DNA from 2 places in the Paenibacillus sp. P5_B5 genome. Region 2 is predicted to be linked to the other one. Evidence: predicted binding sites of a transcription regulator. Region 2 holds the regulator's gene; the other holds the start of a gene.
The links. Region 2 encodes NrdR, which represses ribonucleotide reductase genes. Its sites were predicted from a motif close to AACACNATATATNGTGTT; they were not measured.
Positions count from the first base shown of each region.

Region 1: AC1DOK_RS00275 (adenosylcobalamin-dependent ribonucleoside-diphosphate reductase) is a predicted target of NrdR. The motif match lies at 1,889-1,906, and genes of this name have one in related genera.

Region 1 is NZ_JBFULK010000001.1:44,287-52,561, forward strand. Features, by position in the region: gene AC1DOK_RS00265 (AAC(3) family N-acetyltransferase) at 1-819, shown strand, start outside; gene AC1DOK_RS00270 (aminotransferase class IV) at 1,203-1,427, opposite strand; gene AC1DOK_RS00275 (adenosylcobalamin-dependent ribonucleoside-diphosphate reductase) at 2,023-4,638, shown strand; gene AC1DOK_RS00280 (zf-HC2 domain-containing protein) at 4,810-5,517, opposite strand; gene AC1DOK_RS00285 (RNA polymerase sigma factor) at 5,510-6,001, opposite strand; gene AC1DOK_RS00290 (S66 family peptidase) at 6,295-7,308, opposite strand; gene AC1DOK_RS00295 (MarR family winged helix-turn-helix transcriptional regulator) at 7,576-8,055, opposite strand.
Region 2 is NZ_JBFULK010000018.1:55,154-63,428, forward strand. Features, by position in the region: gene polA (DNA polymerase I) at 1-282, shown strand, start outside; gene mutM (DNA-formamidopyrimidine glycosylase) at 309-1,154, shown strand; gene ytaF (sporulation membrane protein YtaF) at 1,206-1,895, shown strand; gene coaE (dephospho-CoA kinase) at 1,913-2,509, shown strand; gene AC1DOK_RS20345 (lytic transglycosylase domain-containing protein) at 2,506-3,078, shown strand; gene AC1DOK_RS20350 (small, acid-soluble spore protein, alpha/beta type) at 3,145-3,366, opposite strand; gene nrdR (transcriptional regulator NrdR) at 3,481-3,939, shown strand; gene AC1DOK_RS20360 (AAA family ATPase) at 4,075-5,037, shown strand; gene AC1DOK_RS20365 (DUF58 domain-containing protein) at 5,044-6,168, shown strand; gene AC1DOK_RS20370 (hypothetical protein) at 6,143-7,495, shown strand; gene AC1DOK_RS20375 (hypothetical protein) at 7,618-8,088, shown strand; gene AC1DOK_RS20380 (reverse transcriptase domain-containing protein) at 8,116-8,275, shown strand, end outside; gene AC1DOK_RS20385 (hypothetical protein) at 8,261-8,275, shown strand, end outside.

The DNA.
Region 1 (8,275 bases), on a different contig from region 2:
GAAGATAAAATAAAACAATTGATAGCAAATACAGGAGAACAGCCCATCACAAGATCAACATTACGTGATCAGCTCCGTTCCTTGGGGGTCGAAGAAGGAATGGTCCTACTCGTTCACTCATCTTTGTCTTCCCTTGGCTGGGTGTGTGGTGGAGCTATGGCTGTTGTTCAAGCGTTACTTGATTGCGTAGGTGAGAATGGAACTCTAATGATGCCCACTCATAGTAGAGATCTGTCTGATCCATCTATGTGGGAGAACCCTGCAGTACCAGAGAGCTGGTGGGAAACGATTCGGAATGAAATGCCTGCATTCGACCCAGCTTATACGCCAACCTGGAGTATGGGTGCTATCGTCGATTGCTTCCGCGAAGTTCCGGGCGTTATTCGAAGCTACCATCCACAAATATCATTTGCCGCCAAGGGAAAGTATGCCGATCAGCTTACCAAAGATCATCCGCTTGAGGGTGCATTAGGTGAAGACTCTCCATTAGGACGTTTATATGAGTTAGGTGGTTCAGTATTGTTACTCGGAGTTACACATGCGAACAACACCTCACTTCATTTAGCTGAGTATCGAGCTAATTATACGAATAAGCGGAAAGAGAAGAGTGCAGCGCCGATCTTTGTTGATGGTGAACGTAAATGGGTGGAATATCAAGATTTAGCGTTTGACTCCGATGATTTTGTGCAAATTGGAGAGCATTATCAGCGTGATCAAGGAATTGTACGTGAAGGACAGCTTGGTAATACGAAGGGACTATTGATGCCTGGGCGTGATCTGGTTGATTACGCGGTTAGGTGGATGGAAACGAATAGATAAGAGTTGCTTATCCCATAAGTGTATATTTATGCTAATGTGTAGAATGCTACGTCTTTGCTGAGTGCGATGTCTTACTAGTATACTATTAACTGGATTTTCTCCCTATAATTTCTCAAGTTCAATGCGTTAGATTAGAATAGCAGGAAATCCTCCTTGTATTTCTGTTGATATAGCTGATTAGATTATAAAATCCTATATTTAACAGGAGGAATTCCAGCTATTTTCTGAAAAGCGCTGAATTTGCTGAAATTAGCATGAAATTATCCAGTTAATGGTTAGGCAGTGCCACAAAGTTAGTACTAAGAAGCTCCCAAAGTTATGTTAGTGTTCTGTCCAAGGGGTTTCTATTTGATCTCTGTACATCTTATCCTGTGCATCTTATGTCATGAATTCAAGTTCGCATATGTATTAAATAATTGTTGAAGCTTACGTGTGATAGTTCCAGGTTGTCCAGTGCCTACGGGCCTATGATCAATGCTGATGACAGGAGTTATCTCCGCATTGGTACTGCTAACGAATGCTTCATCTATATCTTGTAGCTCAGTTAGTGTAAAAGGAGTTTCCTGAACTTTTAGATTAGCCTTGGCCGCTAGTTCGAGAATGATCATACGTGTCTTGCTCCTGTCTAAACTCCCCGTGATAAAATATCATTGGATTTTCTTCGTTCAAACATCGAACATATGTTCTGTATTATTAAAAATATGCTATAATTTAGCTTACATCAACAGGCGTGACTTGCACAGCAAAAAATAACTAATAAACATAGATATCGTTATTAGAATCATCATAAATCAGAATCAACATTGGATTTTTTGCAGAAATCATCACTGTATCATCTCAGAAATCCTCAAAGAATTTCTCGTGTAATTCAACATAAAATTATCACAATCGACGGTAGTTAGATCAATAGTTATTTTGAAATAGTTCATTAGAACCAACTTATTTCTGTCGATGCGTGTCGCTTTTTCAACAAACGGGCATCATGAAAAAGGGAGCATTTTAAAGAAAAAAGAAGAGAATAGGACATACCATTTAATGCTTCGGTAAATTCAGCCAATTACTTATTCGTAACACAATATATAGTGTTGTATAATTTACTTCGGATACAATATGTAGTGATTATTTACATAACTTAGCTTTGCAAAGCTATTGTACTTATGCTATATTGTTGTTCTTGTATTTTTATTGAGAGGGTGTTGTGTTTTGGAAACAACGCAGTTGAAGCGGTTGAATGGATTAAGCGAGAAGATATTTTTGGATCGATATGCACTGAAAGATGCGGACACAAACAACACGAAAGTAGGAGATACTGTACTCGTTTTGACCAAAGACGATCCGAAGTTTCCGGCTAAAGAAGTCGGGGAAGTAATCGATCGCAAGGGCAAACAAGTTACTATACAACTACGTTCAGGCGATATCGTTGAATCAAATATTGAGAAACTGACTTTAAACATTGAACAGACACCAGAACAACTGTGGGATCGTTTAGCAGGTGCTATGGCTTCTGTTGAAGCAACCCCAGAGAAGAAACAAGAGTGGTCGGATAAATTCAAATATATACTTAATGATTGGAAGCTTGTACCAGGTGGTCGTATTGCCGCTGGTGCAGATGCAAGTGATGAATTAACTTTATTCAACTGTTACGTTATTCCATCCCCTCACGATTCTCGTGGCGGTATCATGAGTACGTTATCTGAAATGACCGAAATTATGTCACGCGGTGGCGGTGTAGGGATTAACTTATCTTCTCTTCGTCCTCGTCGCTCTATTGTTAAAGGTGTTAACGGCTCATCCTCCGGTGCTGTATCTTGGGGTGGCTTATTTTCTTATACAACAGGTCTAATTGAGCAAGGTGGCAGCCGTCGTGGTGCACTTATGCTCATGATGAATGATTGGCACCCAGATGTGGTTGATTTTATCACCGTTAAGCAATCAATGGGTCAAATTACGAATGCCAATTTATCTGTTTGCGTGAGCAATGGATTCATGAAGGCTGTCAAAGAAGATCTTGATTGGGATTTGGTGTTCCCAGACACTACAGATCCTGATTATAACGATAATTGGGATGGCAATATGGATGCTTGGAAAGCCATGGGTAAAGAGGTCAAGCATTATCGTACAGTAAGAGCTCGCGATGTATGGCAGACGATTATTGAATCTGCATGGAAATCTGCGGAGCCAGGTGTGGTATTCATGGAATACTACAACCAAATGTCGAACTCGTGGTACTATAACCCTATTATTTGTACGAATCCATGCGGTGAGCAGGGATTGCCAGCTTGGGGTGTATGTAATTTATCTGCGATTAATCTATCTAAATTCTATGATGCGAAGAATCATGAAGTGGATTGGAAAGACCTCGGTAAGGTTGTTCGTTATTCCGTGCGTTTCTTAGATAACGTTATCGATAAAACGCCATATCATTTTGAAGAAAATCGGATAAATCAACAAGGTGAGCGCCGCGTTGGGCTTGGAACGATGGGTCTTGCTGAGCTGATGATTAAACTAGAAATTCGTTATGGTTCGCCTGAATCAATGGTATTTTTAGATAAGTTATATGGATTTATGGCTAAAGAAGCTTATATCGCTTCTGCTGAAACTGCAGGTGAGAAGGGTTCATTCCCTCATTATATAGAAGATAAATTCTTGCAAAGTGGTTTTATGAAAAATATCGTTGAGGTCTATCCAGAGGTAGACGCTGCTATCAAGAAGAATGGTATGCGTAATGTAACAGTTATTACACAAGCACCAACAGGCAGTACGGGTACAATGGTGGGTACTTCAACTGGTATTGAACCTTATTTTGCATTTGAATATTTCCGTCAGAGCCGTCTTGGCTTCGACAAGCAATATGTACCAATCGCTCAAGAATGGACAGAAGCAAATCCAGGTAAAGAGCTACCTGATTACTTCGTAACAGCAATGGACTTAGCTGCTGAAGATCATATCCGTGTGCAAGCTGTTATTCAGCGCTGGGTTGATTCATCCATTTCCAAAACAGCGAATTGTCCTGCTGACTTTACAGTAGAAGAGACAGCACGTTTATATGAGCTAGCATTCGAGCTTGGTTGTAAAGGTGTAACAATCTACCGTGATGGTAGTCGTGATGTTCAAGTTCTCTCCACAAGCGATAAGAAAGACGAGAAGAAGAGTGAAGCAGTAGCGGCTAAACCAGAAGTTGATGCTTCTGCAATTGCTGACCTGAATCAATCTCTGAACGTGAATGTTGCCCCTGAAGTGGAGAAAGTGTTCGATAAAGAATACAAGCGTCGTCCACAGATTCTTCAAGGTGCGACCTATAAGATTAATACACCATTTGGTATGGCTTATATCACCATCAATGATATGAACGGAACACCAAGTGAAATATTCCTGAACGTAGGTAAGGCAGGATCAGACGTATTCGCAATGTCCGAAGCACTTGGTCGCGTATGCTCCCTATTCCTACGCTATGGCGATCATGGTAATAAAGTAAGCTTGCTTGTTAAGCACCTCAAGGGCATCGGCGGTTCAGGAGCGATCGGATTTGGCGCTAACCGAGTCGAATCGATTGCTGACGCAGTTGCTAAGGCACTTGAGCTACATGAAGAAGCTTATACAGACAATGCGGAAGCTTATTTGTCCGCAACCAAAGAAATGGCACCGACTGCTTCTGGACCAAACGGTTTAAATAACACATCAGCTTCGGCTGTTTCTGTAGACTACAGTGCATCTACACCGACATCACTTGATCTTTGCCCAGGCTGTGGATCTGCTTCCCTTGTCAATACCGAGGGCTGCAAGAGCTGTACAACTTGCGGATATAGCAAGTGTGGTTAAGGGTAGGTAGTGTTTGGTAGTAGCCGCAACACACACATAAGTATATAAAAACGAGTCTCTATACACACAAGTGTATAAAGACTCGTTTTTTCAATATCAAGTTATATATAATTATCGGTTGATAAATTTCGGGATTAAGAAATTTGAATCGATGTCAGAATCCCTATTACACTAGTTTGTCTTTTCAGTGAACATAGCTTCAACTTGAGCATTTGCAGTTGGTAAATCCATTCCTTCTTTCCAGATTAGAATATCGTTGTCTGCAGTTCTGAAATATAATGCTTTAATCTTCGTCTCACTGCCATATTTATCATGATAGACATTATTTTCAATTTTACCAAATGTGAAATACATATTATGAAGACCAACATCGACTTTTGCCTTCGATCTGACAATTGGACGAGTAGGTGTTAGATAGAAAATTCCATTTTCATCCATTTCATATTTTATTCTGTTTAAGTTATAACCGTCTGTCAACTTTATATGATAAGCGATACTGCCATCTGATAATCTGCTTACATCGGTAATTTTAACAACGTCAGCAGATACTTTCATCAAATTCCATTTAAATAGACCCACATAACCCCCAAATACGGTAATGGACAATAGTGTAGCAACGATTAGTCCTTTGACAAATGCCTTTACTTTGGAATGACTCCATGAAACGGATATACCTTTAATTGCATTCCCATCACTATGATTTTTTACGACAATTTCATTTGGTAAGCTAATAGTTGATTTGATTTTGATTAACTCCAATTGGCAGTTATTGCATACTGCAAGATGCTCTTCAACCATTGCGACACTATCCTGACTGCACACCTCGTCATGATACAAGGGTAGTAAATCTTTAATGATTTCACATGAAATTTTACCCATTATACGGTTCCTCCTTAAGTAGATATTGTACTTTTCGTTTGGCCCTGTGGAATGTAACTCTTGACCAGCTTTCGGTTTTGCCGAATATCTCGCTTATTTGGGCAAAGGGTAGTTCTCCGAATACCCTTAAAGTAAACACTTCTTTATAAGGCTCCTCTAAGCCATGTAAGGCCTTATGAATACGGAATATCTCTTCCTTATTCAATAGCGAATCTTCGATACGGTTCTCACTTGTTGTTTCCGTTGTATCATGAGTGGTAAACCGCTTCTGCTTATCCAGATAGGTGAAGTATGTATTCTTGGCGATCTGGCAGAGCCAAACATTGATTTTACAATTACCTTTGAACTTATTAATGTTGTTTAATGCTTTAAAAAATGTTTCCTGTGTTATTTCTTCAGCTACTGCTGTATCTCTGCTTAACGACAATACAAATCTATAAATATCTTTGAAATATTGATTGTATATATCCTCGAAATCTGTCACATTCTCACCTCCTTAACATATATAAGACTTGTATATATATCATTCGTTACAACATTTATGAAAAAATTAGTAAGCATACAAGCGAAAGCCTACTTTTACAGTTCATGAGATAGTCATTGAGGACTACGATAAAATAAAAACCGATAAAAAACCATCTATTCTCGAATACTTGCTTATAATCGGCAGTAGCTATGGCAACAAAAAAACGTCAGCAAGACAACTTAATGGCTGTCTTTTTGACGTTCCTCGATATTTTCCTTGTATGAGTTAGTGAATAGTGCAATGTGTAACTATTATTTAAAATATTGCTTTACAGTTCCTTTGCCATCTTCTACTTCGATTTCAGCATACGCCCCATTTATGAAAGTCATCTGTGGTGGAACATGACCACAATCAATATCATAGATAATTGGTATTTGCAGTTCCTCTGAAAGTTCTATATAAACATCTTCGACTGTGTAGTTCTCAACAGGCTGATTAGCACTACTTCTACCAAACATAATTCCTGAGCAATTGTCGAACCATCCTGCTAACTTCATTTGAACTAATGATCTACGTAAATCTGTTGTTGAGAGTTCACAATTCTCTAAATACCACACGATAGGTTCATGATTGATGTAATATTTGTGAAAATGCTGTAAGTCACCGAATGGGGTACCAATTAAATGTCTTATCACATCAATACATCCACCAAGCAAGCGACCTTGAATGGTCACATTCATATTTGAAACAGTTCTCCAATAGGTTTCTTCTGTTAAATGGAATACGCATGGTGATGAGTCAGCATGGTTCCATTCCTTCTGATATTGTCTGGATGATTGTTGGAGTATGGATTCACCAGTTTTATTGGATAAGACCGATTGCCACATGGCTGTTGTATCATCCGAATATTCTCCTCTTAAATCAATAAGATTCGTTCCATGAGCAGTTGCAATGCCTGTTTTTAACGTGATTGCTAATAACAATACGCTTATATCTGAATAACCTAAGATCCACTTGCTCTTTAAATGTTCAAAATCAATGTATTCAAGGATCTCAATTAACAATTCTCCACCCCAAGGTGGAATAATAATATCGATTGTATCATCCCGCATCATCTGATTAAATTCATTAGCACGTAATTTGGCTGGCGCTGACTTTGCCTTATCTTGCGTCCATACCGTTTCACCACAAATAACGTCGAATCCTTTAAGCTTCAAACGGTTACATGCAAGTTTCAACAAATCATGTAATTCAGCATTTACCCCAGAGGAGGGGACTGTTACTCCTATTATTGCTTCTTCTTTTAAAAACGGATATGTAATCATAAGCGACCTCCTAAATGATTTTGCTAATTTTACCAAGTTAAGCTTTGTAGATCAATCTTTGTTTAATCTTTTTATATAAAGAATCAATTTCATAATACCTTTAGCTGCTTCAATCGGAAGTATATATAGATCAAAACGGTTTAATTTGTCTATATATAGTTTCAATTTAATGGTTTCAATGAGTTATGAAATTGATTCATAAAAAATAAAAAATCCTGATGAAATCAAGTGATTGATTGATCAGGATTTTGGTGTATGAATTCGATGTTATTTTAAATCTTCATCACATGGACTAGAAATATCTTTATCTTCTATTAGCTGTAACAGAAGGTCAAAGAACTGTTTGCGCTGCTCAAGTGATAGATTACCCAATAATTTCTCAGCGATTTGTGCCTGGAGAGTAAGAACTTGATTTATGCTTGTTTCTGCGAGTTCTGTGAGTTGTATGAGAATGGCTCGACGATCTGTTGGATCAGGGACACGAATAAGAAGGTTTTCTTGTTCAAGTGCATCGACAAAATCGGTTAGTGTACGAGCCTTAATTCCTAGCCTAGCTGCTAATTCATTCATGCGAATTTTACCTGATTCTGAAACAACGGAAAGTACGCGCAACCTAGGACCCGTGATTTGATACGGCATGTTAATAGCAGACAACTGGGTATCAAATTCTCTTTGAATATAGTGGGTTGAACGTATTAATACATGAACTAAATCTATAGCTGCCGGTTTATCGGAACTAGTGAACATATGAATGACCTCCCAGATTTTTTTCGCTAAAAAGTCTGAATTCAAACTTTATTGGGTGAAAGTAATTATCTTTCATTCACTTATTGAGCAATCTCATTATAATATACACTCATTAATTCGAATCAGCAAATTATGTTGATAAATAAGGTGTTTTCATACCAATTTTATAGTAGTAATAGACAATAGCGACTGTTTTTTATAGACACTTAACTTGACATAT
Region 2 (8,275 bases):
CGTTCTTTTGCAGAACGAACAGCAATGAATACACCAATTCAAGGAACAGCTGCAGATATTATTAAGCTGGCTATGGTCAATATGGCAGAACGACTCCATACGGACAATTTACGTTCCCGTATGCTACTGCAAGTACATGATGAACTTGTATTTGAAGTTCCTGCTGATGAGCTTGAACGAATGAAGCAGATTGTTCCAGAAGTGATGGAGCAAGCCATTCAGCTAGACGTACCACTGAAAGCTGATGTATCAGCTGGATTAGATTGGTATGATGCTAAGTAAACGCTACAGGATAAGGATGATTAGATATGCCTGAATTACCAGAGGTAGAGACAGTACGGCGGACACTTGCTGGACTCGTCATTGGTAAAACCATTCAATCTGTTGATGTCAAATTAAACCGCATTATTCGCTTGCCAGATGACCCACAGTTATTTGCTGCCCTGTTAGAAGGTCAGACGATACGTGATATTGGTCGCCGAGGTAAGTTTCTAACTTTCATCCTCGATGATTACGTGCTTGTCTCCCATTTGAGAATGGAAGGTCGCTATGGTTTGTATCAGAACACAGATCCGGTAGAGAAACATACGCATGTTTTATTCTTATTTACAGATCAAACTGAAATGCGCTATAAGGATGTACGTCAGTTCGGAACAATGGATCTATTTCCTAAAGGTGAGGAATTGCTTAAGCCGCCACTGAATAAGCTTGGTCTTGAACCCCTTGATGAGAGCTTTACCTATGAGGCTTTCAAGCAGGTAGTAGCTCCGCGTTCAACAATGATTAAGCCACTATTGTTAAATCAAGCCTATATCGTAGGCATTGGGAATATTTATGTGGATGAGTCTTTATTTCTCGCAGGGATTCACCCGGAGCGAACTGCGAACTCCTTGAGCAAGAATGAACTTAAACGATTATACGATTCCATTCTCGCAACCTTACATGAGGCTGTAGCTGTTGGTGGTTCATCGATTAAGTCTTTCGTAAATGGTCAAGGTGAAATCGGAATGTTTCAGCATCAGTTCAAAGTATACGGTAAGGCACAGCAGCCATGTGTGCAATGTGGACATATGGTTGAGAGATCGGTCATTGGAGGCCGTGGCACACACACTTGCCCTAATTGCCAACCCTTTAAACGACAACAAAAGAAATAGGCACATTGGACAATAACCTCTCCATATGATAGGAGTGCATGGAGGTGGTGTATCGTGTCAATTATTTCATTGCTTGTGCTTGCTTTTGCTTTGTCTCTTGATGGTTTTGGTGTAGGCATGATGTATGGTTTGCGTAAAATTAAAATTGGTCTACTTGCGATTATCATTATTTCATTCTTTTCTGGTGTGGTTATTTTTGCATCTATGGGTATTGGAGCAATGCTCTCTTCTTTCATTACGTCTGATTATGCCAGCAGAATTGGTGCAATCATTCTAATCTGTATTGGAATATGGGCGCTTGTTCAATTATTCATTCAGAAAAGTAATGATAAAAGTGAAAGTGTAGAAACTGATAAAGAAGAGCCCTTGTTACTTGATTATCATGAGCCCCAAACAGTAAGAGAAATTTTTAATATTGAATTACGGAGATTCGGATTAGTTATTCAAATTTTGCGCACACCTGTAGCCGCAGATATAGATAAATCAGGTAGTATTTCGATTTCAGAGGCGATTCTTTTAGGGGTAGCATTATCTCTTGACGCATTTGGCGCAGGAATCGGTGCTGCGCTCATTGGTCTCGCACCCCTGCTAACCGCAGCTTTCATTGTATGCTCAAGTGGGTTATTCATTGCACTTGGACTTCAATTCGGCTTGCGATTTGCAGATGTAAGCTGGATTAAGAAGCTTTCATTACTACCAGGATGTGTATTAATCATCATGGGTATTATGAAATTATTATAAGAAGGGGAAAGAGCACAATGATCCTAGGACTCACTGGAGGTATCGCTTGTGGCAAAAGCACAGTCGCGAGCATGCTGATGCAGCGTGGTGCGATTCTAATTGATGCAGATGTGATTGCCAGAGAAGTTGTTGAACCAGGTACCTATACATTAGAAGAACTTACCAAACAATTTGGGTCTCATATTCTAAATTCAGACGGAACCATAAATCGGAAAGAGCTTGGGAGTATTGTATTCGCTGATGAATCGAAACGTAAAGTGCTGAATGCCATTATGCATCCCTCTATTCGCAGTGAAATGAAAAGCCGTATGGAACGATACGAGCTTTCTGAACCGGACAAGCTCATCGTAGTTGACATACCCCTCCTGTATGAATCAGGTCTTGATAATATGTTTAAGGAAGTCATGGTCGTTTATGTACCGGAAGAAGTTCAATTACAGCGTCTGATGGAGCGTGATGGATACAGTCATGCAGATGCTGAGGCACGACTACAAGCACAAATGCCTATCGAAGATAAGAAGAAGCTGTCAGATGTTCTAATTGATAATAGCGGCACCTTAAAAGCTACAGAGGCGCAGGTCGAAGCTTTCTGGAAAGGAAAGTATTTGGAATGAATCTTTTTCACAAAAAACGAACGTATGCATTTCTTCTCATTATCGTCTTGTTATTGTTGTATATGTTCTCTAGTCAAATTGAAGAGATGATATACCATGTGGATTATAAGGAGGAGATTTCGCAAAGCGCGTCGAAATATAATGTTGATCCCCTTCTTATTGCGGCTATTATACGAGTAGAGAATAATTATAAGGCAGAAGGAACATCGAATAAGGGAGCACTTGGCCTTATGCAGCTTATGCCTGAAACAGCTAGATGGATTAAGGAAATGGGTAACATTGGTTCATCATTAGATGACGATTTACAGGATATTACTGTTAATATTAATATGGGTGCTTGGTATTTAAATTGGTTATTGAATTATTATGATGGACATCTTAATTATGCGATCGCGGCTTATAATGCAGGACAAGGTACGGTAAACAAGTGGCGAGAAACGAATGTCTGGGATGGATCAGAAAGTAATATAACAGACATTCCTTATGGACAGACGAAGCATTTTGTCAAAAGAGTTTTGTATTATTATCAAAAGTATCATAAAGTATATGGACCTAATTTTAACTCTTAAGGTGAAAATTAAAAGAAAGAAGCAGTGGACAAGTTCGTTTGTCCGCAGCCTCTTTCTTAAGTTATACTATCGAGATTGACCGGATTGACCAGCTAATTGCTGTTCAGCAATTTGCACCAGTCGTTTAGTAATGTTACCACCGATAGAACCGGCGTCACGAGTTGCAAGGTTGCCGTAGTATCCATCTTGTGAAAGAGAGATACCAAGTTCCGAAGCGATCTCGTATTTCATTTGGTCCAATGCAGCGTTTGCTTGAGGCACTACAAGTTGGTTGTTTCTAGATGCCATGTGTTAATTCACCTCCTTGCTGTTGGTAAATCTATTATGCGCGTTTGTTCAAAGTTCATAACAAGCAACAAATGGCAATCGAATGTAAGATATAAATAAAGGAGTGATGTGTGAATGAAATGCCCTTATTGTGATCATTTTGGGACAAAAGTGCTTGATTCTAGGGCAGCTAATGATTATAAATCGATTCGCCGCCGAAGAGAGTGTGATGAATGCTTAAAGCGTTTCACCACATTCGAAACTGTTGAGGAAACACCGCTTATCGTCATTAAGAAGGATGGATCTAGGGAAGAATTCTCACGTGAGAAGATGCTTCGCGGATTAATTCGGGCTTGTGAGAAGCGACCTGTATCGATGGAACGTCTTGAGAAAATCGTCTCTGAAGTGGAAATGCAATTACGGAATACTGCACAAGCAGAAGTTAATTCACGTGATATCGGAGAGATTGTGATGGAGCAGCTGTATCCGGTCGATGAAGTAGCCTATATTAGATTTGCTTCTGTTTATCGTCAATTTAAGGATATCAGTATGTTTCTTAAAGAATTAACTCAAATACTCGGAAAGCATGAATAGGAACAACATGGAGCGTCATAACATCTCTGCAGCTTTGGGATGTTATGGCGTTTTTCTATTTATTTTCGTTAGTGAACTATAAACGGTGAACCCGTATCTCAATCAATAAGACCAAACATAGGGGAGAGTAGCTAAATGAATGTTAAACAAATTCAAGATATGTCGGAACGATTAAAGCGTAATGTAGCGAAAGTCATTGTAGGCAAAGAGCAAGTGATTGAGCAAATGATGGTTGCTCTTATTTCATCAGGTCATGTGCTACTTGAGGATGTCCCTGGAACTGGTAAGACGATGCTTGCCAAAGCAATTGCTAAATCATTAAGTGGTTCTTTTAAACGAATTCAATTTACGCCTGATTTGCTACCCTCTGATCTAAGTGGCCTTCACTATTTTAACCAAAAAACGAGTGATTTTGAATTTCGTCCAGGTCCTTTATTTGCTAATATTGTGCTTGCAGATGAAATTAACCGAGCAACGCCGCGTACACAATCAAGTTTATTAGAGTGTATGGAAGAACGTCAGGTGAGTATTGATGGCGAAACCATGTTACTAGCACGTCCCTTTCTTGTCATAGCCACACAGAATCCAATTGAGAATCAAGGTACATTTCCGTTGCCTGAGGCGCAGCTAGATCGCTTTCTGCTTAAGATTAAGATGGGATATCCTAGCAAGGAGGAAGGCATAGAAATATTACGTCGATTTAAGGAGCGTAATGTACTTGAGTCCATCAGCTCTGTTACGGAAAGTGAGGAATTAGTTGCAGCTCAGGAGCATTATTCTTCTGTGTTCGTTCATGAGGATCTGTATGCCTATATTGTAGCTATTGCGGAGAAAACAAGACAGCACTCAGAAATCAATATTGGAGTTAGTCCTCGGGGTACACAAGCACTACTCAAAGCAGCACAAGCTTATGCAGTTGTTAAAGGTAGAGAGTATGTTACACCTGATGATATTAAAATAATGGCAGAGCCGGTGCTGGCACACCGAATTATATTATCTCATATGAACCGTTTGGTTAAAAACCAAACTGAATCCATTATCCGTCAGATTCTAAATGAGATTCCGGTGCCGTCTGAAGAAGCACTATTGCAAAGGTAATTGACTATGGGTATACACTGGGTATTACTTGTGGCAATAGTAGTTGTCTATGGACAATTCATTTTGTTTAAACGTCTATCACTTAAAGGGGTAGCCTATGAAAGGAAATTTGATCGAGCTGAGTGTTTCTCTGGAGATGAGGTTGAATTAATTGAACTGATCTCCAATCGGAAGCTGTTACCACTTCCTTGGTTACGATTAGAAGCGATCATGTCAGCTAATTTAGGGTTTGCAGGACAAGAGGATATCGGTATAGATAGCGGAGTTATTCTTCAAAATCATGCAAGCTTATTTAGCTTAATGCCTTATACAGAAGTTACAAGGCGACATACGGTGCATTGTAAGAAGCGCGGATATTATTGTATTAATTCAACAACAATGATCAGCGGAGATTTATTAGGACTTGTTCAAGTACAAAAGCAGTTATATATAAATTGTTCTATCATCGTATTTCCGAGGCCTATTCCTATTGAAGAAATCCCGCTACCTTCAAGTAAATGGCTTGGTGATTTAATTGTAAGAAGGTGGATTGTAGAGGACCCATTCTTAATACAGGGTGTAAGGGAATACCAAGCTGGTGATCCCATGAATAGCATTCACTGGAAAGCAACAGCGCGTAGTGGTAAGCTTCAAGTTAATCAGCGGGCATTTACTGCAGATCATAAGCTGATGATTATTCTTAATATTGAGGATAGTCCTAGTATGTGGAATGTGGTTACCAATCCTGACCTTATTGAAGAGGGAATCGTATATGCTGCATCAATTGCAGAATATGTGTTAAAGCAGGGAATTCCGACTGGTTTTTACTCGAATGGAAGACTTGTAGATGGACCACTGCGACAGCCAGTTCGAATACCAAGCCAAAATGGTAGTGCGCATTATGGCATCCTCTTAGAGGCAATGGCTAAGCTTGAATTAAAGCGCAGCATTCCAATTGAAGATTTATTAGCTGAGGTTGTAGATTCTTCTGAAACAAGTATAGATTATCTCATTATTACGAGCTATATGACTGAAGCGATGGAGCGGGAAATTCAGCGTGTACGTGGTTTAGGTCATACAATCGAAATTATGTGGCTCAATAAAGAACAGACCGAGGAGGTGCAGCATGCAAATGCAGTCTCAGCCTCGTAGCCTGTCCCCCATGTGGCATCGAACAAGAGAAGTATTCTTATTCGCAGGAATTGAATTATTACTATTCTTTCCTGTCATACTTGTTACTTTTCTTAAATTATCACCTGTTTCACTACCACTTTGGATTGGATTATTTTGGTTAAGCTATTATGTGGGTAGCTTGATTTCCCTAATTAAAGTTCGTAGAGTAGTATGGTTGCACTTGTTTATCTTAATGATGAGCGGGTTGCTCGTTTGGCTAATGTTTGCTGGAATATTTAACTTGATGTTAGTTCTATCGTGGATAATGATCTATTACTTGATGTATCGAGGTGCTAACATGTCTAGTCAAAATTGGCATCTCATGTTTCCTTCTAATGCATTCATTATTGGGTTAATAAGTTACTTTGTAGTTTCAGTAGGTGCAGTAATAGGTGCAGTAATCTTGAGTCCTTATTTAACACTTTTACTATGGACAGGACTAGCCAGTATAATTGTTAGCTTGTTAAGCGTTAATCAACAGTACTTAACAGCTGTATCGCCAAAAGGGTTTAAGACTTCTGCAGTAATAGCAAAGAAAAATCGACTTTGGGTTCTGTTCCTTATCGGTATTATTTTCTTCATTTCATTTGTAAATGTGCTCAAAAATTTGGTCATGACAGCATTGCAAGGGCTTGGATGGCTTGCTCAGGAAATTTTTTCTCTATTAGAAACAGCCAAGAATCCCGAAGCGAGTATGCCTCCGCCACCAATGGAATTTTCAATGCAATCAGAGATTCAAGAATCGATATGGAGTACGATTCTATCAGTTCTTTTCTATGTAATCGGAACTATCGTTGCACTCGTTATTATTGGATGGTTACTTTATAAAATTGTTCCAATTCTTCGACAAGCAATCATAAGGTTTATGGGAATTATTCGAAAGCTAATTTCACAAGAAAATAAATTGCAGCTAAGCTCAGGCTATACAGACCAGAAAAGGCAGCTATTGAAGTGGGAGGATATGCGATCATCATTTAATCAAGGTTTAAGAAAAAGCCTTAATAAATGGTTTCGTCGTGGAATCAAATGGTCTGATTTATCCAATTGGCAAGAACGGGTTCGTTGGTTGTACCGGAATAAGCTGCAGGAAGCAATAAATAAGGGGTATATGTATCGGAAAGAGCTAACACCTAGAGAAACGCTGGATGATATCCGGATTTGGAATAAACGAGAGAAGCGGAATATAGAGCATGAGCTTTCTCTTGAGCATTACTATAACGAAGCACGTTATGGAAATAGCAATATAACTGTAAGTGACGAGCAAGTGAATGAACTGAAGAGAGCAGTAACACAAAAAGTAGAATAGATTCTGAGATTTTTTAACAAAACATGATAATATAAACTTATATAGGTTAAATTAACCATCGGTTTGATATAGTTAGTTTGAATTTCACATGTTATAATTTCAGTTGAGGTGAATCTAGTTGTATGTATAGCACAGAACTGTATATGAAAGAAAAACTTCAGATGATTTCTTATGTACTGAGTTCAGGATATAAGGGATCATTTCCAGCGACTATAAGTCAGGCAAAGGAAATTTTCAGGAATTTTGAACAAGGCGCGAAAATGGTTTTTCATGTTGGGGATGAAACATATGCAATTAATCCTGACCATATCGCTACGATGCATGTTCATGGACTGATTGAAGCTAGTAAATACGTTAGTTTACCTCTTGATGATCAACAAGAAGTATTAGCAGAGGCATACAATAATGTGCTAGATTTGTTTAAAATTGAATGCAAATGTTCTGCTTCTTATGTGGTTAACATCAAGAAAGAAACAGAGTTTGGCAAGTGTAATGCATGCAAGGATAAGCTATACGTTGATCGAAGTAAAGGCAGAGTGCCTACCTATAAAGGCGATGCATGGCTTATGACGAATAAGACTCCCAGTAGTTAGGGGAGTCTTATTTTGTGTGCGCCACGCATGGCGATTAACTATCACCTTTTTGAGGAAACAGAAGTCGGCGTACCGCAGGGAGGAAACCTGAGTCCAATACTTAGCAACATCATGCTAAACGAGTTGGACAAGGAACTAGAACGCAGAGGTCATAAGTTTATGCGTTACGCGGATGACCTTCTCATCT